One region of the Halovibrio sp. HP20-59 genome, then DNA from elsewhere that is predicted to be linked to it. Evidence: predicted binding sites of a transcription regulator. Region 1 holds the regulator's gene; each other region holds the start of a gene.

Region 1 (5,989 bases):
CTACGCTACCGTCCTCTAGCGCCCGTATCGGGCACTACACCGCGGGGGATCTGTTTGGCGCGATCAGTATTTTAAACGGTAAAAGCCGCTATCGCTTTCAGGCCGAGCAAGAATGCTTGTGCTACCTGTTGCCAAAAGCGTTATTCCAACAGTTGTGCCAGCAATATCCGGATTTCAGTCATTTTTTTCGCCAGTCGCTGGCGCATAAAGCGCGCTTGTTGACCGAGAAACGTGCCGAAGGTGGCGTCACCATGGCGGGCTTTATGTTGGCCAAGGTGAGCGAATGTTTGCGCGAACCGTTACTGATGGTAGCGTCCACCGATATTGCCAGTGCGGTGCAGCAGTTAAACGAAAGCCACGCCGATAGCCTGCTGGTCGATACCCAAGGTCAACTGGGCATGGTGACCAAAACCGATCTGCTCAATGGTTTGGTACTGGAAGGCCGTGACGTTTCCTCCCCGGTGGATGAGATCGCGCACTTTAATTTGGTGACCGTTGCGCCGGATCAATACCTGTTTGAAGTGCTGGTCCTTATGACGCGGCACAAAGTGGCGCGCGTGGTCGTGATGGAGAACAACGCCTTGAAAGGCGTTGTCGAGCTCACTGACGTACTTAGCTACTTCTCAAGCCGTAGCTACGTCGTCAGTTTACAGGTCGAGCAGGCGACCAGTTTGCAAGCGCTCTCGGCGGCTAGCCAACGCACCCCTGAGCTTGTTAAAGCGCTCATGGCCCAAGGGGTAAAACTGCGTTTCGCTATGGATCTGCTCGCCGCGCTGAATGGCCGTATCATGAGTAAAGCCTGGGAGTTCACTATTGAGGAGCAGTATCGCGAGCAGAGCTGCATGATGGTCATGGGCAGTGAGGGTCGCGGCGAGCAAATTCTTAAAACGGACCAGGATAACGGCTTGATTCTCGCCGATGATGCGCAGTGGCCCGGCCTGGAAAGCCACATGCAAACGCTCACCGATACCTTGATTCAGCTGGGTTACCCGCCATGCCCCGGCAATATTATGGTATCGAATCCCGAGTGGGTGGCCACGGTATCGCAGTGGAAAAGCAATATAGCCAAATGGGCTAGCAAGCGTGATGGCGACAGTCTGTTAAAACTAGCGATAATGCTCGATGCCCACGCTGTGGCGGGTAACCCGAGCCTGCTGGAAAGTGTCCGCGAGGAACTGTTTAAACGCTGTTCAGGCGATGAGCTGCTGCTGTCCTACTTTGCGCGCACGGCACTACGCTTTTCAACGCCGCTGACACTGTTTGGCTCGCTGAAAAAGCCTCAACACGGTATCGATATTAAAAAAGGCGGCATTTTCCCGATTGTTCACGGCGTGCGCACCATGGCGCTTGAGCGACGTATTAGTGCCACTTCGACGTTTGAGCGCTTAGACGCACTGGCCGCCGACGGTCGTTTGGACCGCCGTTTTGCTGATGACTTAGGCGAGGCCTTGGCACTTTTCACCGAACTGCGCCTTAAACAGCAGCTCAGCATTTTGGATACGGCGAGCAATGGGCAAGAAACTGACTCCCAAAAGGGCAGTCGCGCGAACCGCGTGGTGGTGCAAGACCTCTCTTCGCTTGAACGGGACCTACTGCGCGAGGCGCTGCACATTGTGAAAGACTTCAAGCAGCGTCTTTCCCATCGTTATCATTTGGAGTATTCGTGAGTGGAATAGGGATATTGGACAAACACGTGGCGCTCTTTAGCGGGCCTCTACGTACCATGCGCCGTGAAAGCGATCGGCGCCGCTGTGCTCATTCGCCCTATGCGTGGCTATTTCAGCCCTATATGGGCGATGAGCTTGTCGCGCTGGCCTGTTATGAAACGTCCATGCCGTCATCGTCAGTGATCAGTGTTGCGGCGGTCGTGCTGAGTCAACAGCAGGTGCATACCAGCCGTGCCTTTGAGGCGACGCTAGGCACCGTCGAGCAGCCGGACAGCGCTTTACTACGACGTCATCAGTTGCTGTACAAAGTGGGTGAAATAACCGACTCAAACAGTAATAGCTTAAGCGCACTAGTGGAATTTATCGGCAATCGACCAATTGTGGGGTGGCAATTAGCAAAGCGAATTGGGGGGCTCAATACACTCCTTCGTCGTCGCTTGAACTTCGCACTGCCTAATGCCCAGGTCGATGTGGCGAAGCTGCACCAGCGCCAGCTGCGCCGCCTGCGCCCGTTGTTGGAGGCACCCAGTAGCTTTGCCCAGGCACTGGCGTGCTGGCAAGTACCCGCCATGGGAGGTCAGAGTGTACTCGGTGAGGCAACCTCAAGCGCACTGTTGTATATGCGTTTACAGCGCCTTATGGCGGAACTGCCTAGGGATGAGTAAGAGGCGCATAGGTTAGGGAGGGGCAAGCCATCGTTGGTTCAAGCGGTGAGTGTTGTTAGAATGATGCTTTAATTTTGCTCTCTAGCGTTTCTCATCTCACCATCTCCTCGGCAGTGCCTATACCATGCAATCGCTTGATCATTTTGCCCCCGCTGATTTTGAAACGACGTTATCCGCCCCCACGGACGCTGAGCACGATCAGTCAGCGCTGGCAGCCAAACAAAAGCGCGAATTTAACAAGCTGCAAAAGCGCCTGCGTCGAGAAGTGGGCAATGCGATTATTGATTACCAAATGATCAATGAAGGTGATCGTGTGATGGTGTGTCTTTCCGGCGGCAAGGATAGCTATACCATGCTGGAGATTCTGCGCAATTTGCAGCGCAACGCGCCGGTCAACTTCTCCTTGGTGGCGGTCAATTTAGACCAAAAGCAGCCGGGTTTTCCTGAACACGTGCTACCAAAATATCTGGATAAGCAGGGCGTGGAGTACCATATTGTCGAGCGCGATACCTACTCGGTAGTGAAAGAGAAAACGCCGGAAGGCAAAACCACCTGCGCGCTCTGTTCACGGCTAAGACGCGGCTCGCTTTACGGCTTTGCCGAAGAGATTGGCGCCAACAAAATTGCCTTGGGTCATCACCGTGAAGATATTTTGGAAACGCTGTTTCTGAATATGTTTTTCGGCGGCAACTTGAAAGCGATGCCGCCAAAACTGCTATCAGATGATGGTAAGAACATCGTTATTCGGCCGCTGGCCTACTGCAAAGAGGCAGATATCGCCGAATTTTCGCGGCTAATGGAATTTCCGATCATTCCCTGCAATCTATGCGGCTCCCAGCCCAATATGCAGCGCCAAGTGGTCAAAGAGATGCTTGCTGAGTGGGATAAAAAGTTTCCTGGCCGCTTGGAAAGTATGTTTAAAGCCGTCACCAATATCGCACCTTCGCAGCTCGCAGACCGTCAACTGTATGATTTTGCAGGGTTGGAAGCCAGGCAGGCAGAACTCTTGGCTGGGCGCATCCAGGCTTTTAACGTTAGTTAGCCGTTTGTTCTTCCTCTTCGGCGAGGGTAAGCAAACGTGGCATGTCGAGGATATTGACCTCACGGCCCGAAACTGCCACCACGTTTTGTTGCTGAAAGCGGCTTAATATACGGCTGACCGTTTCCACCGCTAAGCCCAGGTAATTGCCGATATCGGCCCTGGGCATGGAAAGGCGAAAGCTATAAGGCGAGTAGCCCCGGCGCCGAAAACGATCCGAAAGGGTAATTAGAAAGCTTGCCAGCCGCTGGTCGGCGGTTTTACGCGACAGCAGACGCATCATGCGCCGGTCATCGCGCAACTCTTTACTCATGCTGCGATACAGCTGGCCGCGCAGCTCAGGCAGCTCCTCGGAGAGTAAATCCAGGCGATCGAAGGGGATCTCGCAAATGGTCGTGGTTTCCAGGGCGATTACGCTGCCGGGGTACTGCTCTTCGTCAATGCCATCTAACCCGACTAACTCACTGGGGAGATAGAAATTGGTCAGCTGCTCGCTGCCGTTACCTTCGGCAGTGATCTGTTTCAAACTGCCCGAACGTACCGCGTAAACGCTGGTAAAGGTGTCGCCTTGGCGAAACAGCGGCTCGCCTTTTTTGAGCGGCGCTCGGCGACGAATAATCGCATCGAACTGCCCCATATCTTCCAGCTCAAGGGCAAGCGGCAGGCAAAGTGAGCTCAAGCTGCAGGTTTGGCAGCGTGCTTCGTGGAGTAGTGAGCGGCGATAGCTCATAGGTTCCGACATGCGTTGCTCCTTGAGTGGGTCACGCTTATCAATTAGAAAAACCTTACTTATTATAGCCGCTTTAGCATGCCTGCCCAAAGGTGATTAAACAATCTTTGAGTAGCGCTGACCTGTTTGCCCAGGTAGGTGAGTATCAAATGCCATGGCTAGATGGCGAATCAGTAACCGCCCCATGGGCGTGGCGTTAAGTTGGTCGCCGCTGCGGGTCAGTAAACCATCCTGCTCGGCAACCTCCAGGCGTTCAAGCGCGGGTGCAAAGTAGCGCGGGGCATCAATGCCCCAGCGCTGACCAACGGCGGCCAGGTCAATGCGCATATCGCACATCAGTCGCTCAATGACGTCTCGGCGGATAAGGTCGTCATTACTCAACCTTACGCCACGTCCCGTAGCTAGCCAGCCCTGATCCATCGCCGCTTCGTAGCGGGCCAGCTCGCTAGGATTTTGGGCATAGACGTCATCAATGCGTGAAATTGCCGAAACGCCAAGCCCGACCAAGTCGCACTGAGCGTGGCTGGAATAGCCCTGGAAGTTGCGCTGTAGCGAGCCTTCGCGCTGGGCAACCGCCAAGCTATCGTCTGGGCGGGCAAAGTGATCCATGCCGATATGCACGTAGCCTGCTGCGGTGAGCATTTCGATGGTGGTGCGCAGAATCGCCAGCTTTTCTTCGCCACCCGGCAAGTCATCGACATTGATGCGCCGCTGGGGTGCAAAGCGCTCGGGCATATGGGCGTAGTTAAACACTGATAGGCGCGCCGGGTTTAGCTCAATAACTTGACGCAGTGTATCCGCGAAGCTCTTTTCGGTTTGAAACGGCAGGCCATAAATGAGGTCGAGGTTGAGCGAGCGAAAGCCCAGGCGGTGGGCCTCATCCATGAGCGTTTCAGTGAGCACCCGTGGCTGAATACGGTTAATCGCTTTCTGCACCAGCGGGTTTAAATCCTGCACACCCAGGCTAATGCGGTTAAAGCCTAGCGCTTGAAGGTGGCGGAGGGTAAACACATCCGCTTCGCGGGGATCTATTTCAATCGCGTAGTCGCGATCAGCCGCGGACGAAAGGCCAAAGCGCGCATCCAAACGGTCAATCAGGTCGCCCATCTGGTTTAAGCTGAGAAAGGTGGGTGTACCGCCGCCCCAATGCAGCTGCTCCACCGGTCGTGATGTATCCAAGTGGCGGGCGGTCAGCACCATTTCCCGGTCAAGCCGGGTTAAATAGGGCTCGGCCAGGGCGGTGTTTTTGGTAGCGATTTTATTACACGCACAGTAAAAGCAGATCTTGCGGCAGAAGGGCACATGGACATAAATCGATAGCGAGCGATGGCTGGCATTGCTGCGTTCCATCGCCTGGGTTAGGTCGCTGGGCGTAAATTGGTCGTGAAACGACAGCGCTGTCGGGTAAGAGGTATAGCGTGGGCCACTGGTATCGTAGCGGCGCAGCAAGGCTTCATCCCACTCCGGCTGCGTGGGCGCTGCCGCAGCGGAAGCGGCACGAGGTGAAGCCGCAAGGGCATGAACGGGCATGGGAAAGGCGCTCCAACGTTAGGGACTACCGCTAGCTTAATCCTAGCGACCGGTACAAACGTTGAGCCACGTCATGCTATTAGAGGGTGTGCGCCGTGAGCGCCCACAACTGCCACAGTGCAAAAGCGATAATCGTCACCGCGGCCAGGCTGCGCGTTGCGGGGTGACGAATCAAATGGCTTAGCTGGCGCGCGGCGAGGCCTGTAGCGAGTAGTGCAGGGAGAGTGCCAAGACCGAATGCGCCCATGAGCAGGGCGCCTTGCAGCGGGTCGGCAATCGCCAAACTCCAGGCCAGCATGGAGTAGACCAACCCACAGGGCAGCCAGCCCCATAGTGCACCCAGCGCGAAGGCTTGGGG
Region 2 (5,989 bases), on a different contig from region 1:
GCCCAACTGGGAAGAGCAAAATGCTCTAGGCGAGTTACCTGCTCCACCACATGGGCCAGAGGGCCATACCTGGAAACACTCTGATGCCATGCTCTACCGAATTATTGCCGAGGGTTGGCGCGACCCCTGGAATAAAACCGATAGGCTAACGATGCCAGCGTATCAGGAAGTTTTGGCTCCCAGCGAGATACGAGATGTGGTGAATTATCTCAAGACATTATGGACACAAGAGCAAAGGCGTCACCAAGCAGACGAAAGTATTGAGAACCCCTTTCCAATACAAACTGGAATACCCCCAGAGTAAATAATAGTGTCTATGCCCTATAACAAATTTTCTTAGTCACCTTATGGGTCACCACACTGTTAGCTACCGTCTCAACCGCCCACTTGTGTTATTAAGTAGAAAACAACCTCTTGGTCCTTTTAACTCCGACAAACCTGCTCCCGGCGAATGCTAGCCCTTACTTAGAAAACCAACTTCGCATTGTCAGCGAATAAATATACACTTTAGCGAATCTCAAATGTTTATGTTGAGACATGGAAGTTAACAAATTTCATATAAAATAAACTTATTACCTAACGACTGAGGCGCCTTCAGGCTTAGTAAGATTGACTGGCTCACTTCACAATAAAGTTTTCGTCGCGCCACATATTTGATCTGAAGGCTGTGGAAGGGAGTTAGATTATTATGTTAGGTAAGCAATATAGTGTTAATAAACAACTAAGAGGTTCATAACGGTGACAACGACCCACTCCAGCGCTCGCGCTTATGGTTGCAAACAGGAGAGTACATATGTCCGTTTGGCTTGTAGATCGTTGACCTGCTCGTGCACATGGGCCTTAGGTGAACGTAAACCTGCTGACTTCGCGATAAGAGATTGACGCGTTTACAGAGCAGGAACATGTCGATACGATTTCCCAGGGATATCTGGGCTATGAACGTATTGGCGGCTATGAAGAGCTTCATGAGCACCTGGGAGTTAGCGTTTCAGACCCTAATGCGACCACCTATCGCCCTGTGCTGGCAATTTTTGCCACTGCGTTACTCATCGATTTTTCTGCCAGTTGGGAGGTTCAGTGCATAATATTCACTGCACGCGTGCTAGAGTATGCCGTAGCCACAGCGATCATACCCCCGGGTCTGCAAAAGCTGCAGGGCGTAGCGAGCTTTAGCGCCATGTTTCTCAACTATGACCTGCACGCCCAGCGCCAAGTCCCCTTCAGTTACGTTTACCTTCACGCCTAGATACTTTCGAAGCTACTAATTGCTGGCCGATACGCTTATCTGGCTGGCTGCGCCACTGGCGCTATTCGTTGGCACCGTGTGACAGGTTCTGTCTTTAAAGCGATATACCTCGATAAACGTGAGCTCAAGTGCGCCTGTGTCGGCAACAGTAATACCCATTAAGCTTTGTATCGCTCACCGAAAACCTAATGATGATGGGAATGAGGCTATGGATACCGCTTGGGTAATTATCGCCTACTTTTTGCGAGGCGCTTGATCAGGATCATATTTCCCTCCGATGCTGTTCAGGTTGCGTTCAGACAAATCATCCATGCTGTTATTGGGGTTATTTATTTGATTTTTCCCAAACCAACGGCCTTAACTGCTGTTGGCTCTTTGGGCGAGTTACTGAGGTGATTATGAGTAACAGTACAAGTAGTCGTTTGCTGATGTTGTGGGTGCCACTTGCTGGGTTTGTCATTTGGGCGGGATACCTGATTGGAACCGAGCACCGTCTCCACCTATTTCAGTTCTTACCTTTCCTCTTTTTGGCAGCATGCCCACTGATGCATATTTTCATGCATAAACACCACGGCGGTCATAAGGACAAAATAGACAAGGACTGAACCACTCTATATATACATGTACGCGCCTGGGAGAAAGACCATGAAAACGACACAACAAGAGCACCGCTTGGGTGTTTCCAAAAACACACTGGTGACTCGGAATTTAAAAATCAAGCCTAGTAAATCCAAACGCATTGAAGAAGCGCTGTCAGATATCGACCGACTCTATGGAATGGATAAGGTGGTCTACAACGAGAAAAACCGAAATATCAGCCTTGCTTACGATGCGCTGAGGCTCTGCATCGATGACGTTGAAAAAATTCTCAAGCTCCATGACATACAGGTCAGCGCTGATCGGTGGAACCGCTTTAAGAAGGAGTATTACCGTTTCGTCGATCAGAACGTTAAAGACAACGCTAAACAGGAACCTTGGAGCTGTCATTAATAGTCATAACGGCTACATGACACAACCAGGAGCAAGACTAGCTAGTTTAGGGTAAGAGCTGCTTGCCTGTGGCCTCGCAAAATCAGACCTTCCGTTAGTCATTTGCCATGTGGCTGCACATAGGTTCTATATTTAATTTATATAGCATCAAAAAACACCGCACAGGAGTCCTCGGCAGTTATTGCTGCTGTGGTTGCCGTTAATACAAGGAGTCGCTTTCATGGTTGGGCAGGATAGAACGCCACAATATAAAGAAAACAGTCTTTCGTTGGTCGGTGCCGTTGCATTAGGCACCGGCGTGATGATTGGGGCCGGTATTTTTGCGCTAACCGGCCAAATGGCCGAAATGACTGGTCGGCTATTTCCTCTAGCCTTTCTGGCCGCTGCCGTCATTGTCTCTTTCAGCGCTTATTCTTACGTTAAAATGTCCAATACCTTCCCATCAGCAGGTGGGATTGGCATGTATTTACAGAAAGCGTATGGCCCGACGCTTCCCACCGCCTTTCATGCCCTCCTGATGTATTTTTCCATGGTGATCGCACAGAGTTTTTTGGCGAGAACGTTTGGTTCCTACACGCTTGAGTTGTTTGACCTGGGGGATCGTTCACTATTTGTGCCCCTACTCGGGGTTGGTTTACTGCTAATAGCCTTTTTGATCAATTTATCCGCCAACCGCTTGATCGAGACCGTCGCCTCGGTGCTCGGATTTATCAAAATAGGTGGCATTATAGTGTTTGGTATTGTCGGCGTGTTTATTGCCGACTCCATCGAAATGGGTGCTGGCAACGATGCACCTACGCCTACGATAACGGGCTTTTTAGGTGCTACGGCGCTCGGCATACTGGCATTTAAAGGCTTCACGACGATTACCAATAGTGGTTCGGAGCTTAAAGATCCTAAGCGGAATCTTGGCAAAGCTATCACGATCTCGATTGCGCTATGCGTGGTGATCTATGCCCTTGTCGGTTTTGCCGTTGCCAGCAACCTATCTTTGCCTGAAATTATCGAAACCCAAGACTACTCCCTGGCCGCCGCTGCCCGTCCCGCACTGGGTGAAGCGGCAGTTGCGTTTACCGTCATTCTCGCCATGTTGGCAACGGCGGGCGGTATCATCGCCAGCGTCTTTGCCGTTTCACGCATGCTCGCCATGCTGACAGAAATGAAGCTGGTTCCTCACCGCCATTTCCACATGCCCGGCAGTGTACAAAAGCATACACTGGTGTACACCATCGTATTTGGCTTAGTGCTCACCGCTTTTTTTGACCTGAGCCGCATCGCAGCATTAGGCATCATTTTCTACCTGATCATGGATATGGCCATCCACTGGGGTGTGCTTCGTCATCTCAAGGACAGAGTGGGGGCTAATCCTGTTATTCCTAGCATTGCCATACTACTAGATGCTGTCGTGTTAATCGGCTTTTTATGGGTAAAAGCCATCTCGGACCCCATGGTGCTCATCGTTGCTGGCGTAGTAATGGCTACTCTTTTACTCGGCGAATGGATTTTCCTATCCAAACGCGACGCTTCAAACGATAGCGAGCACTCTCACACTCATTAACGTTAATAGCGTTATAGGAGGTACCAAATGGACGTTAGAACCTTTGGTGAATTGATCGATTGGACCCGTCAGTTACACGAGCATCTTGCAGCTTGCCTTGCTCATTGCGCCGATATACACGAAGAAGAGCGCGCTCGCATGTTGCTCAATTACTTAGCTGCACAGGAAGCGGAAATGCAGCGCGTTGTGGCGCGCTTTGAACAGACTGCTGACGCGAAAGCATTAAAAACCTACGTTTATGACTATTTGGAGCATAAACCTATCCGTACGCATCGTACCTGCGATGCGCCCTATTCCACGCTAAGTGTTGACGACATTTGCCGAGAGGTTTTTGATTTCCATGAACAAACGATAAACCTTTATCGAACCCTCGTTGGCAAAGCGGAAATTCCTGAGGCTAAAGAGCTCTTAGATTCCCTTTTAGCACTTGAAGAGCACGAAGCCATGCGCCTTGTTCGCCAAACGGGGAGAATGAACGATGTCTGAAGACCATAACGAGACAAAGGTGAAAGACCCTGTTTGTGGCATGGACGTTGATCCCCATACCTCCCGCCACCGTGCCGATCACGCGGGTAAGACTTGGTACTTCTGCTCAGAAAAGTGTCAGGAAAAGTTTATTGCCAAGCCTGATGCGTATCTTGAGCCAAGCAAACAGTCACAAGCGTCAGTACCCTCGGGGTCTATTTATACTTGCCCGATGCACCCAGAAGTTCGACGAGAAGGCCCAGGCGACTGTCCAATCTGTGGCATGGCGCTGGAACCTGAGACCGTCTCTGCTGACACCGGCCCTTCGGACGAACTCAAGGACATGACCAGGCGTTTCTGGATCGGCCTAGTACTGACCCTCCCCGTGTTTGCCCTAGAAATGGGTGGCCACGTGTTTGGCCTTATGCATTTTATTTCCCAGCAAACCTCTAACTGGATTCAACTGCTGCTGGCAACGCCGGTAGTCGTCTGGGCAGGTTGGCCATTCTTTGTACGCGGATGGCGTTCGCTAGTGCATCGCAGCCTTAATATGTTCACGCTAATCGCGATCGGTACCGGCACCGCGTTGCTCTACAGTTTGCTGGCCACCCTCACACCGGGCATCTTTCCCGACGCCTTCCGTCAAGCCGATGGTTCGGTGGCCGTTTATTTCGAAGCAGCGGCAGTGATTGTCGTTTTAGTTTTACTGGGACAAGTATTAGAGCTACGCGCTCGTGAAAAAACCTCTGGCGCTATTCGTGCTCTGCTCGACTTGGCGCCTGCTACCGCTCGACGCCTTGATGATCAGGGCAATGAGGAAGATATCTCTCTTGACCAGGTTCAGGTAGGGGATCGTCTCCGGGTGCGCCCCGGCGATAAGGTGCCATTAGATGGCGAAGTGATGGAAGGTCGCTCCAACGTTGACGAATCCATGGTTACCGGTGAACCACTAGCGGTGAAAAAGGAAGTCGGCGATGGCGTCATTGGCGGCAGCATCAATGGTCAAGGATCCTTTGTCATGCGCGCTGACAAGGTGGGCCAGGACACGATGCTGTCGCAGATTGTGCAAATGGTCGCCAGCGCCCAGCGCAGCCGCGCACCCATTCAAGGGCTTGCCGACAAAGTCGCCAGCATCTTTGTACCCGTCGTTATTCTCATTGCTGTTGTGGCTTTCATCGCCTGGTCATTGTGGGGCCCTACCCCGCCGATGGCGTTTGGCCTTATTGCGGCGGTTAGTGTTCTGATCATTGCCTGCCCGTGCGCGCTAGGTCTTGCTACCCCCATGTCAATTATGGTCGGTGTAGGGCGCGGTGCCCAGTTAGGCGTGTTGATTCGCGATGCCGAAGCTCTTGAACGTCTAGAGAAGGTCGACACCGTCGTCGTCGACAAAACCGGCACGCTTACCGAAGGCAAACCACGAGTGACCGAGTTGATTCTCACTGAAGGCATTGCTGAATCGGAGCTTTTGCGCTTGGCAGCTAGTCTTGAGCGAGGCAGCGAGCACCCCTTGGCCCATGCAATAGTCGAAAAGGCTAAAGAGGCAGAGGTAAAATTAACAGAAGCGTTGGACTTCGAGGCTCCCAATGGCATGGGCGTTATAGGCCAGATAGATGGCAAGCGTATTGCCCTGGGCAACCGGCTATTGATGGAAAGCGAGGGCGTTAACACCCAGTCTCAAGACACACATGCCGATCAATTGCGCAGCGACGGTGCTACTGTCATCTTTGCGA
Region 3 (5,989 bases), on a different contig from region 1:
AGAGTGCGGTAATGCAAGACGTCGATGTGGCCAAAGCCACATTGCTAGAACTCAATCAGTTAGGCCTACGTATCGCGATTGACGATTACGGCACCGGTCACTCGTCCTTGGCGCAAATGAAACGCCTACCGGTCGATGAACTGAAAATCGATAAATCCTTTGTGCTTGCGATCGACTCTCAACACGATGATGCCACCATCGTCCGATCGACAATTGATATGGGCCATAGCCTGGGCCTGAAGTTAGTCGCCGAAGGAGTTGAAAACCACGCCAGTGCCATACTGCTAAGCCAGCTCGGCTGTGACTATCTGCAAGGCTATTGGATCGCCAAACCGATGCCAAGTGAGGCGGTCCCCGCCTGGCTGGATAGCTTTTCGCCGCTTGATTTACCGCATCCCCAAACGGCCGCGCTTACCACCGCCCAGAGAACGCCATGACGTTATGCCAACCCTGCTTATTGCCCGCCGGGGCTTTGCCCTCGTTAATCCCGCGTGTTCGTTACCTCCTGGCCGCCTGCCTTGCGGTAACGCTACTCGTCAATGCGCCCCCCTCGCTTGCCGGTAGTCGGATTTTAGCCACCGGCGCCGTCACTGCTATCGAAGGGGCCGCAGGTGGCGGGCTATCCCCCTGGGCGGTACTCTCAAGCACCGCTAGCGATCAGGAGATAGGCGTAACGGCTGCCGCAACCCGCGCGTGGGTAGATGATTATCGGCTCACCGTAACAGGCGCCAGCATCAATCTTTATGATCGTACTGAGCTCTCTGTAGCCCGCCAAACGCTTGATTTAGAGACATTAGGTGGCGAGTTAGGCCAAGATATTTACGCCGCCAAAATACGTTTATTCGGCGATGTCCTTTATCATCCTTGGGGCATTGTCAGTGTTGGCTTACAGCACAAGCGGCTAGTCGATGGCGCTATACCTACTGCCCTGGGTGCTGATGAGACACGCGGCACCGATGTGTACCTTAGCGCCAGCAAACTGCTTTTCAGTGCCGTGGCTGGGCGCAATGTGCTGCTCAACGCCACCTTGCGTAATACCGATGCCAACCAGGGCGGCCTGCTCGGCTTTGGTGGTGACCAGGGCGATCGCACGTGGGTAGCAGAAGGCAGCGTCGGCATTTTTATCACCCCACGGTGGATAGTAGGCGCCGAGTATCGTCAAAAACCCGACAATCTCAGCGTGGCCAAAGAGGATGACTGGCAAAGCTTCTACAGCGCCTACTTCTTCAATAAGCACCTATCCCTGACGGGTGCCTGGTTGGATTTGGGCGACATCGCTGGCTTGCCATCGCAGCATGGTGGGTATCTTTCACTTCAGGCAGCTTTTTAAGCGGAGTGCTATGAGTTTTCAACGCCAACACATGTCTAAACGCCATGCTTTAATAGCGCTTATTTTTGCAGTGGTCGTGTTTTCGCTCGCAGGCTGTGCGCACCAGACAACCTCGGCACCGCTCTATGAGCGCCTGGGTGGTAAAGCATCGATTGATGCGGTGGTCGAGAACCTTTTATACAGGATTGCCGATGATCCCGATGTAGTGGTGTTTTTTGCCAACACTAACATTGACTTATTTGCCGAATCACTGGCCAGCCAGTTGTGTGATGTGAGCGGCGGCCCCTGCCGCTATGAAGGTCCACCAATGGATCGTGCTCACCAACATATGGGGCTAACGGACGTGCATTTTAATCGCGTGGTAGAACATCTTGATGCGGCAATGCAGGAGGAAGGCATTGCCCTTGGCGCTCGTAATGAGCTGCTGGGTCGGTTAGCCCCAATGTATTCAGATATTATGCGTCTTCAGTAACTTGCCAGCCGTCACGCCCGGTTGTTTTTACCCGATAAAGAGTCTTATCAGCAGTCTCGTAGGCAAGCCAGACAAAAAAAAGCCAGCCCAAATTGGGCTGGCAACAGGAGGCTTACTAATGCAAACCCCCTCCCCTGACAAGGTTGACAGGCGCTGGCTCGGCTATTTCTCGCGGTCATCTTTTTTACGTAGATGATCGCGGATCACGAAGCCGACCCAACCCACCATGAAAGCGATAACTAAAGCGACGGTGGCCAAACCGAAAATAATTGTGTCATCCCAATACATGGTGTTTCCTCCCGCCGTGATGTATGCGTTCATACTAGCCACTCAGCGGCGGGAGAAAGCTGACCTGGGTCAAGTTACGTAGGGTGGGGGAAAGCGGTTAAACAAGAAATTGATTCGGGTCAATTTTGGGGATTACCCGCAGTGTTTCGACCCTATAGCACCTTGCGGTCCTCAACTTTACTGTGCTCGGTGCCCGGCGGTAATGGATGGCCTTTGGCCAGTTCCGCTCGGGTCGCGTCGCGAACGTCCAAAACGGTTACTTTATAGTTCAGCGTGCGCCCGGCAAGCGGGTGATTGGTATCGACCGTTACACGGCCTCCGTCGATGGCTAAAACGGTGACAATTTGCGGGCCAGCCTCGCCTTCGGTTTGAAAACGACTGCCGGGAGTCAACTCAGCCCCGCCGAAAGAGCCGCGGCTAACCTCTTGAACCAGATCTTCGTTACGCACACCATAAGCATCGGCGGGCATTAGTTGAACGCTTAGCTCGGCGCCTGCCTCTTGACCCGCTAATGCATGCTCTAATCCTGAAACAATATTGTCGTGGCCGTGCAGATACTCCAGCGGCTTGTCGCGCGCCTGGGAGTCATCCAATACCTGCTTGCTGCCATCGTTGAGCACGTCGCTAAGGACATAGTGCAAGGTAACGACCTGATGCGCCGTAATCGACATGGAAAACTCCTCTCCGGTAAGCTATCGGCTTTGTGATGGATCACATACCTAGCTTATCACTTGCCTGTTGCTAACGTCTTTCCCTGGAGTAGCGCTTAATGCTCAGCCCCACCCCCCAGCGCAGTTGGTTTGCCGCGCTGGCTATTTACTGTCGTGCCCCGGTTATTACCATGCTGTTTTTGGGCTTTTCCGCCGGCTTGCCGTTTCTGCTGGTGTTTTCAACGCTATCCGCTTGGCTGCGCAGCGATGGCGTTGAAGTTGCGGCAATTGGCTTTTTCGCCTGGATCGGCATGCTCTATTCGATTAAGTTTTTCTGGGCGCCGGTGGTGGATCGGTTAGCGCTTCCACTTTTGACCCGCGCTTTTGGCCAACGCCGCAGCTGGATGCTACTGGCCCAAACAATGATTGCGGCGGGCCTTGTCGGGCTTGCCGGTGTCAGCCCGGTGGGCAACCTGGGGTGGGTGGCCATTTTCGCGCTATGCATCGCCTTTGGCTCGGCTACCCAAGATATCGCAATAGACGCCTATCGCATTGAGTCTGCCGACGATGACGTACAGGCAGCGATGGCGTCTACGTATATTATCGGTTATCGCGGCGGCTTGCTCGCTGCCGGCGCCGGCGCACTCTACATCGCGGCATCGGCCTCTTGGGACGTAGCGTATCTCAGCATGGCGGCGCTAATGAGCGTTGGCGTTCTCACCGTGTTACTGCGCCCTGAACCTAAGCGCGCCTCGCTCTCTATTCAACTTATCCATGAGCCCAAGGTGCGCGCATTTATTCGCGCCAGTCGTGGCAAACCGAAAATGTTGCGTCGCCTAGGGGCCTGGAGCATTGGCGCGCTCGTCTGTCCGTTCACCGACTTCTTTCACCGTTACGGGGTGAAAGCAGTGTGGATTTTGGTGTTTATTGCGGTTTTTAGAATCAGCGATTTAGCCATGGCCTCAATGGCTAACCCGCTGTATATCGACCTGGGTTTTTCGTTGGCCGAGATTGCCAACGTGACCAATATTTTTGGTATTGCGATGAGCATTACCGGGGGCATATTAGGCGGGCTGTTCGTTGCTCGCTACGGCATCGGCCCGCTGCTGATCTTCGGCGCGGGGTTGGTGATGGTTACCAACTTACTGTTTGCCGTCCTTGCCGTGGTGGGTAACCAGCTCCCTATGCTGGTGGTGACAATCATCGGCGACAACCTCGCCAACGGCTTAGCCAGCGCGGTGTTTATCGCTTTTCTTTCGAGTTTAACCTCGCGCGCTTACACCGCGACGCAGTACGCGTTGTTTTCGTCGTTAATGACGCTGCCAGGAAAATTTTTAAGCGGTTTTGGGGGGCTCGTGGTCACCGCCCAGGGCTACCCAAGCTTTTTTGTCATCGCGACATTGTTGGGTTTGCCAGCGATTATATTGGCGGTCTGGATCAGCCGAGATAAGCAGTTGGTGCCGACACCAGAGCCCGCATAAGCGGGCTTTAAAGCTTGAAATGAAGGATAGCAAGGCTACCTAGCGGTGGGCTTCGAGCCAATCCAGCGCGCCGGGTGTGGTGCGCCACTGGTCGCGCATCAAAGTGCGGTACTGCCACGCCTCGGCCCGTGAACCGGGATCGACCTGGCCATCGGGATGAGGCATGGAGGGGCGCGGGCTCTCGGCGCACAGAAGCTCAAGCGCATAGCGATTATGGCCAAGCACATCCTTCAGCGCGGTTTCCGCAGCTTCATGCTGTTCAAGACGATACAGTGCTAAGGCTTTCCCCATTAGCAGCCCCAATACTAACGAGCCGTCATCATCGCTGTCACTTTCTTCGGCTAGCGCCAGCGCTTCCTCGTTGCGATCATCGCGCAGCAATTGATCCAGCACCAGCTCGCGTAGGCCAAGGCTATCTTCCTGATCAATCAGCAATAATTCTTCAGCCAGTTGGCGAGAGTGCTGACGCGCGCCGCGCTCCATGCCAACGACCAAGGCTAACCCAGTACGCAGCAAGATGGCGTTATTGGCATCATCCCAGCATAGGCTACCATCGCCCTCTGCCTTGGCTTGCTCTAACCAGCGCGATAAACGCTGTGCCAGCGGCTCTAGCAGGGTCGGCGCCATCCAAGGCAAGCTGCCAAAGCGGCTGGTCAGTGCCAAGGTTAAATCTTGAACGACCTCCGGCGCATCTAGCCATTCGGGATGCGAGCATAGCGCCGACATCCACTCAACCGCGTTGCCCCAGGGGTCATCGCGAAAGCCTAGCGCGACGTCTTCATCCACCAGCACCTGAAACTGCTCGTGCCAAGTGGCAAACAGCGTCGCTTCACGAGCACTGGTGTGATAAAGCAGTTTCCCGCTTTGAGGGTCGGCTTGAAGATCGATCTTGGGGGCGGTGGGCAACGCGGCCAGCAATGATTGAAGCGCTACTAGCGGCGTCGCCAAATCCTCTTCTGCGCTAAGCAGTTGATCCGCCAACGTGGCGCCGGGGTTATCGGCTAATGCAGCCAGGAATTCAAGCTGGTCTTCATCCAGCTCGCCTTGACGAACCAGGCGACGGTACCAGAAATTTGCCCGTTCTTTGGCTTCCTGCTCGTGGCCTTCATGCAGCAATAGCATGGCCTCAATGTAGGCCAAGGTGGGCGAATCGGGCAGCGCCTGCTGAGCTTTAACAAAGGCGCCACGAGCGCTATCCAGGTCATCGTTATCCAAATGCATTAAGCACAGGCGCTCAAGCGCTACGCCGCGTAAAAACAGCGGTCCCCGCTCCATAACCTCGTCGAGCAAATCGGTCCGTTTACGGTTAAAGCCACGTTCTTGGTAAATATCCAGCAGAATTTCAAAGGCCGGCTCAGCCTGTTCGGGCAGCCGTGACCAGTCGCTGCCATCAAACAGCGATTCGAGAATTTGCATAGCGCGACCGGTTTGGCCGCTTTCAGCGGCAATCAAACCTGCTTCTAGCAGTGCTTGCGGCGGGGCTTGCTGGCTATCCAGCGCGGCTTTCAAGGTGGCGCCTTTCCATTCGCGCAGCGACAGCATCCACATCATTTGCTCGGGAATTTCAGTGGGAAACTCAACCTGATAGCAGCACTGCTTAAATTTGCGTCCAGAATCGCACCAGCACGGCTCGTTACGCCCTGGCGTGGCGAGAGGCTCGCAGGCAAAGTTTAGCCGCTCCAGCGGCGTTTGCGACCACAGCACAGGGGCAAGCGCCTGGGCCATTGCCAAATCGCCGTCAAAAGCATCCGCGCCTTTGGCACGCACC
Region 4 (5,989 bases), on a different contig from region 1:
TGAAAGATTAGTTATCAAAAATATGATCTAAAGAGTTTGTCCCACAACTTATGCGATTATCGTGATAGGGCGTGGAACTCATCTTGCAAGGCGATCGCCTCACTTCGGCCCGCGATTAGTTATTCGGAAATTGCTCCCAGCAACCTTTCAATTGCGCGCAAGTTTTTCCTGCGTTTGGATTTAAAGCCTGGAAACTTACAATATTATCAGCTACGCGGATGAAACCTCGTCAATGAAGGCTGCCCTTAAAGGGGTATCTCTGGAGCGATATAGATAGCCACCTAGCCGAGCGATGGCCTTCATATAGAAACCATGTCGCGTCGCTGACCCAGTCGAGGCGGTGGAATCGACCGGTCGACCAGAACTAATAAATGATCAGTAAAGAACCGTTGCTAGCAAGGCAGCCGGGAACTGATGCCTAAGAATGATCAGTCCGGATACGATGTAGCCGAGCATAATGCCGATGGTGAGTCGATCGGCTGTGGTGAAGCACATATCCTCAATCCGGTAGCCAGTTTTTCAGATTCCATCATATACGTGTGTGCTAACGCACAGATCGTGTGATGTCAGACCCTGAACATGATGGTGCGGGTCCGTGTCGTTTGATCGCCAAGGTATCGGTCGCGTTACTATCCGCGCTAGATAACGAATAGTGCATTATGGAAATACAATCCTAATAATGTCAGGAAGGGTCTCCTCATGAATAGAGTCAACACTGCAGCAATGGCTTTTTGTCTTCTCGCTGTTCTGCCTAGGGCAGCATCCGCCCAAAACTCAGAGTACGGCCCACGGGTGTCCGTGAGTTTTCGATCTCTGGAACTGGCAGTAACGATCGGAATTTTAATAGCGGAAACTTCGGCGTGAGACTGTTGATCTTGGTTGGTATCTGAGGGATAACATGGTTGCCGGTGTTCGGCAAAGCGTCAATTACGCCGATGTCGAAGGCGAAGGCGGGCGTCACAGATGGTTTCTGGAACGGCTCAACCCGTGGTTACCTAACCCATCAGTTCCTTGATGGTCGTGCGCGGCCCTTCGTCGGTGCTAGCCTCGGTGGTATCTATGGAGACGGCGTCAAAGACAGCGCCTTCGCGGGACGGGAAACGGGTATGAAATACTATGTTCTGCCCAAGGCCTATTTCCTCGCTCGCGCTGAGTATCAGTTCCTGTTCAGCGATACCGACGATGCCACCGATGCGTTTCAGGAGGACGGTATCTGGGCTTATACGATTGGTCTGGGCTACAATTTCTGAACCACATCAAGATGCCACGAACCACCACGGCCACGTGGCGGGTGTGCATCTCTTGTCGCGCGCGGATGGCATCGGCCTTGCCTTCCGGATAGCGTTGCTTATAGCTATTAAGCTAGGTTCTTAACTACCTAAGGTGGTTGTCCTGACGGTCACCCATTCGGTGATGTCACCCTTGTCAGCACCGCCGTGATCAGCAGGATAACCACGACCAGCACCACCTCCAGCGCAATACTGCGCTGCAAACGTCGTGGGGCTGTTGCATCGCCGCTCTCAAAGGCAGGTACAAGCCGCCACTTGTTCGCGGCAGCAAATAACAGCAGCACCGCGACAATCAATACTTTGCCGATCAAGAACTGTCCATATGCCGTGGTGAGCAGGGGTGTGAGACCGCCTGTTAGCAGCGTGGCCAAAGTGACGCCCGCCAGTACCAACACGCCAACTCCGCCCATGGCGAGTTGCCCGAAACGGGTCAGAATGCGGGCGGTATTGCCGTGGTTGTAATGTTGCCCCACTAAGTGGAACAGCGGCCACAGCGAGGCTACCCAGAATGCTGCCGCCATCAGGTGAACGATCAGCAAGACAGCCAGAACGAGGCGTGGGGTGTTTACTGTATGCCCCACCTGCACGAATGCCAGCATCACCAATAAAACGCCTACTAGGCTCAAGCTGTTGGCTGTTTTCGAGAACGCTAAGTTATTAAGCTGAATCGCCTGGACCAGCAGCAAACCAGCTACCACCAGTATTAGTCGACCCCCGGACGCGCCATCGAACACGATCCCGAGCAACATTGGGTTGGTTGCAGCCGCTATATTGCCGCCTCCAAGGTAACCAGCTTCTAAAGACCACTGGAACAGAATCAGGATGACCCCCGCCCAGGCAGAAAGGACACCCATGCGGGCGACGCGCCTCCGGTCGTGATCAGGGAGCCGGGGAAACGCTAGACGAAACAACACGGCCCCCGTCGCGACTAGGGCGCTAAGGTAAATCCCGGCCGCCACGAGAATCATCGCGACGGTCCAGACATCGAGGCTATTTACGGAGAACCACCAAGCCACGGGTCAGGGCTCGACCGAGAAGTTAAAACCGTCGGACATCATGTGTCCGTCATCCGATAGGCCGCGCCAGTGCACCTGGTAGTCCCCAGCCGAAAGAATTTCACCGGGCTTCACGACGTAGCGTTCGACCTGTTCACTGCCTGGCTGACCATCAAGAGGAACGGGGCCGTTTGGGCCTGTCACTTCAAACTGGGTGATGCGCATCATGCCACCAAACTCGATGCCAATCTCTGCTGGGGAATCCTGAATGGTGACGCCATCCTTAGGCGAAGTGCTTGCGCCCCCTTCATGGGCCAGCACTGGGATTGCTAGCGACAGCAACAGCGTTGCTAAGGTAGCGTGAATGATAGGGAGCGAACTCGTCTTCTTTTGCATACCGTATCCTTATATATTTTTAGGGTTGAATGGATGCCGTTACTTCATCGCGGAGGCGCTAAAACTGATTCGGCTGAGCCTTCTTACATCGTTCATCTGCCCTGTTTGGCGAACAAGGCGCATGGCGTCGTGCTTTTCTTCATGGAAATGAGTCGGTGTTAAAACGTGCCAACCTGAAACAGGGCTGAAAATGGCGGAAAAAATGATCTGTGACAACACTTAGGTATTGGGATCGGTTTCTCCTTTACCTTTGGGCCACCTATAGGTTGTAGGCTTATAACGAAAGCTAACTCCGCCTTCTTCCATTTTTAATGGATAAGGCGATGTCTCGACCAGCAACATGATAAGAGGAAATATCATGGTTAAGCACAAGATGATCTTTGCCATTGGTCTGGCTGCAAGCCTCAGTGTCCCCAGCAGCGCCATCTTCGCTCAAGGTATGAGCCAAGGCGCCCAAGGTCAGGGCAATATGATGGACGGCCAAGTCGGTATGGGTTCGGGCATGATGATGGGCAGTCAAGAAGGCATGTACCCAGGAATGATGATGGGAGGGCAAAGCGGGATGATGCCTTGTCCAATGATGGAAGGCATGGGGAGTATGTCCGGCATTGGCGGTATGCTCGACGAGCAGCAGATGAGTACCATGCGTGAGATGCGCCAAGAACACCGCGCGGCCCAGCTTGAGCGGATGGGCGAATTGATGAACCTGCGCGACGACATGATGCAAACCATGCAGACTGAACGCCCTGAACCAGAGGAAATAAAGGCGCTGCATGCTCAAATGGCCAACCTTCATGGCGATATGATGGCTGATAACGTGCGCATGCATAATCAGATGCAGGACTTACTGACCGATGAGCAGCGTGAACAGATGAGAGGAAGCATGCCCAGCCACCATGGCCCGCAATAAGCCTTGGCGATTGCCTCTTTTTTTAGGAGTGATGGCATGATGAACGCGGAATGTTTTGCTTTTATGGGGTCAATGGGGTGGCTAGGCTGGTTGATGCCCCTGGCCATGCTGTTATTAATTGGCTTGGCGATCGCTTCGCTGGCCAAGTACCTCTTCAGTCGTTCACGCTAAGGAGTTGAAAATAATGCAACATATGAGCACCAAGCTTTTACTCTCTGGTTCCATGCTGCTTGGGGCGGTCTCCGCCCAGGCGGCGTTACCGCCAGAGGCAACATTGTATAAAAACCCCCAGTGCGGCTGCTGTGACGCTTATGCACGCCATCTTGAAGAGCTCGGCGTAGAAGTGACGATTATTGACGATGTAGAGCTGGGTGATATTAAGCAGCAGGCAGGCGTGCCCTATGGCCTGGGTTCATGCCATACCATTGAGATGGGCGAGTATTGGATCGAAGGCCACGTTCCAATGGAAGCCGTGCAGGCGCTGTTTGAGGAACAACCCGATATTGACGGTATCGGTTTGGCGGGTATGCCCATTGGCACACCGGGTATGCCGGGGCCACAAGAAAGCCCTTACAATGTGTACACGTTTACAGGCCAGGAAGATGAGCCATTTATGACCCTTTAGTAGGGTGATAAAAGCTCGCCTGCTGTCTGCACGCCGTTCTAACGGACTCTTGTAGTACAGCAGGCGCATTCAAGTCATACATTACTAAAACGAAAGCGCTGTATTAAACTTAGGATTTACTTTGCTAGTGCGTTACGGGTCGATTCGTTACGGTAAGCTAAAAATAAGATTGCGTCGTTTTCTTTACACCTACACATTGCCACACTAGCAAGCCTGTTAAAGCTTACTTTGCGCAAAAACCTCCTATTAATATTACGCCTTAATAAAAGGTGAGCATGTTGTATACCCGCGTTAGTAAGATTGGCAGTTCGCATCCCACGTTTATTTCCCAAGCCCGCGTCCTTACTCGTTTTACGATGGCCAATGGGAATGGTGGTCATCGATAACAAAGACGTGCCCATGTGAGCCTGGGGAATGATGGTGGGAATGGCGATGAGGTTCCGGCCCCTCCCATCCCTCATGTTCGTGCTGATGATGTTCATCGTGGTAGTGCAGGTGGGTGTGACTTTGGGCAGCGTGCTCGTGCTCAAGAGCCATCGGGTCATGTGCGTGCCAGATAAGGGCCGCGAGCCCCGTTGCCGCCAGGGCCACCGTTCCCAGCAAAGCGAACGTACCCGTCAGTCCCAGGTTCACTCCCAGCCAGCCTGCCAACGGATAGGTGACTAGCCAACAGCTGTGTGACAACGAGAACTGGGCAGCAAACAGCGCTGGACGCTCCTCCGGCTGGCATGAACGTTTGAGCAGGCGCCCGGTGGGGGTCATGACCAACGAGGCCCCAGCGCCCAGCAGTAACCATAGCCCGACAAGCCCCGCAAACGATGGGCCCAGCCAGCCCAGGTAGAGGCTGAGTGCCATCATAACGCCACCCAGCAGCATGACTGGCCGCTCGGACACCCGTTCCAGCACCTTGGGCAGCAGTAAGGCTATTAGCATGGAGCCCCCGCCTGCGGCGGCAAAGGCCAGTGCGACTTCTTTCTCGCCCAAATTCAACACCGAGCGTACGAGTACCACCGTGTTGACGATCTGCATGGCCCCGGCGGCTGAAACAGCCAGGTTCAACGCCAGTAGCCCGCGCAACCGGGGCGTCTTCAGGTAAATCCGCATACCATGAGTAACGCGACGCCAGACGCCGGGGGCTTCCTCTAGGGGGTGAGACGCAGGCAGGATCACCGATATAACCAGGGCGGCAGAGATAACGAAGGCCAGAGCATTGATTACAAACAGGACATCAAAACCCATCACCATCAGCAATGCCGCCGCCGCCATCGGGCTAAGAAGGTTCTCTAAATCATAGGCGAGACGCGACAGGGACAATGCTCGTGTGTACTGCTCTTCGTCTTCGAGAATGTCAGGGATCATCGCCTGGAAAACGGGCGTAAAGCCAGCTGAACAAGCATTGAGCAGAAAGATCAGCACATAGATCTGCCACACTTCGGTAACAAAAGGCAGTGCGCAAACCACGGCTGCACGCAGCAAGTCCAGGCTAACCAATAAGGTGCGCCGAGGCAGGCGTGATGAATAAGCGCCGACCAAAGGGGCAATGCCCACTTAAGCGACCATCTTGATCGCCAGCGCCGTGCCTAGCACGACGCCCGCCTGACCTTCGGCAAGATCGTGAGCCAGCAACGCCAGAGCAACCGTGGTCAGGCCAGTGCCGATCAGTGCAATGACCTGCGCTAGAAAGAGATGGCGGTAGACGCGGTGGGCGAGTACATTGAGCATAGAACTTCCTCAAATGAGGGGTGCCTAAAAGCGCTTACAGGTAGCGTGCAAT

Evidence for each region. The regulator FNR, encoded in region 1, switches genes on or off when oxygen is low (the NO sensors DNR and NnrR bind a similar motif). The targets are predictions, from matches to a motif close to TTGATNTANATCAA.
Region 2: RZA33_RS09875 (DUF2933 domain-containing protein) is a predicted target of FNR. The motif match lies at 1,499-1,512, and genes of this name have one in related genera.
Region 3: ccoM (cytochrome c oxidase subunit CcoM) is a predicted target of FNR. The motif match lies at 2,200-2,213, and genes of this name have one in related genera.
Region 4: RZA33_RS09725 (copper resistance CopC family protein) is a predicted target of FNR. The motif match lies at 2,883-2,896, and genes of this name have one in related genera.

What each region holds. Positions count from the first base shown of each region.
Region 1 covers NZ_JAWJUW020000001.1:130,203-136,191, forward strand. Annotated here, with positions in the region: gene RZA33_RS00625 (DUF294 nucleotidyltransferase-like domain-containing protein) at 1-1,667, shown strand, start outside; gene RZA33_RS00630 (DNA polymerase III subunit epsilon) at 1,694-2,332, shown strand; gene ttcA (tRNA 2-thiocytidine(32) synthetase TtcA) at 2,457-3,374, shown strand; gene fnr (fumarate/nitrate reduction transcriptional regulator Fnr) at 3,367-4,113, opposite strand; gene hemN (oxygen-independent coproporphyrinogen III oxidase) at 4,198-5,631, opposite strand; gene RZA33_RS00650 (sulfite exporter TauE/SafE family protein) at 5,711-5,989, opposite strand, start outside.
Region 2 covers NZ_JAWJUW020000007.1:32,523-38,511, forward strand. Annotated here, with positions in the region: gene RZA33_RS09870 (c-type cytochrome) at 1-304, shown strand, start outside; gene RZA33_RS09875 (DUF2933 domain-containing protein) at 1,675-1,851, shown strand; gene RZA33_RS09880 (hypothetical protein) at 1,892-2,236, shown strand; gene RZA33_RS09885 (APC family permease) at 2,457-3,794, shown strand; gene RZA33_RS09890 (hypothetical protein) at 3,822-4,280, shown strand; gene RZA33_RS09895 (heavy metal translocating P-type ATPase) at 4,273-5,989, shown strand, end outside.
Region 3 covers NZ_JAWJUW020000002.1:54,983-60,971, reverse strand. Annotated here, with positions in the region: gene RZA33_RS02470 (putative bifunctional diguanylate cyclase/phosphodiesterase) at 1-437, shown strand, start outside; gene RZA33_RS02465 (DUF3034 family protein) at 434-1,330, shown strand; gene RZA33_RS02460 (group 1 truncated hemoglobin) at 1,341-1,802, shown strand; gene ccoM (cytochrome c oxidase subunit CcoM) at 1,965-2,090, opposite strand; gene RZA33_RS02450 (peptidylprolyl isomerase) at 2,243-2,761, opposite strand; gene RZA33_RS02445 (AmpG family muropeptide MFS transporter) at 2,860-4,221, shown strand; gene RZA33_RS02440 (SEC-C metal-binding domain-containing protein) at 4,261-5,989, opposite strand, start outside.
Region 4 covers NZ_JAWJUW020000007.1:4,659-10,647, reverse strand. Annotated here, with positions in the region: gene RZA33_RS09740 (hypothetical protein) at 1-11, shown strand, start outside; partial or broken gene RZA33_RS09735 (hypothetical protein) at 724-1,250, shown strand; gene RZA33_RS09730 (copper resistance D family protein) at 1,400-2,305, opposite strand; gene RZA33_RS09725 (copper resistance CopC family protein) at 2,309-2,680, opposite strand; gene RZA33_RS09720 (hypothetical protein) at 3,039-3,590, shown strand; gene RZA33_RS09715 (hypothetical protein) at 3,627-3,761, shown strand; gene RZA33_RS09710 (DUF411 domain-containing protein) at 3,775-4,215, shown strand; partial or broken gene RZA33_RS09705 (MFS transporter) at 4,567-5,937, opposite strand; gene RZA33_RS09700 (metal-sensing transcriptional repressor) at 5,972-5,989, opposite strand, start outside.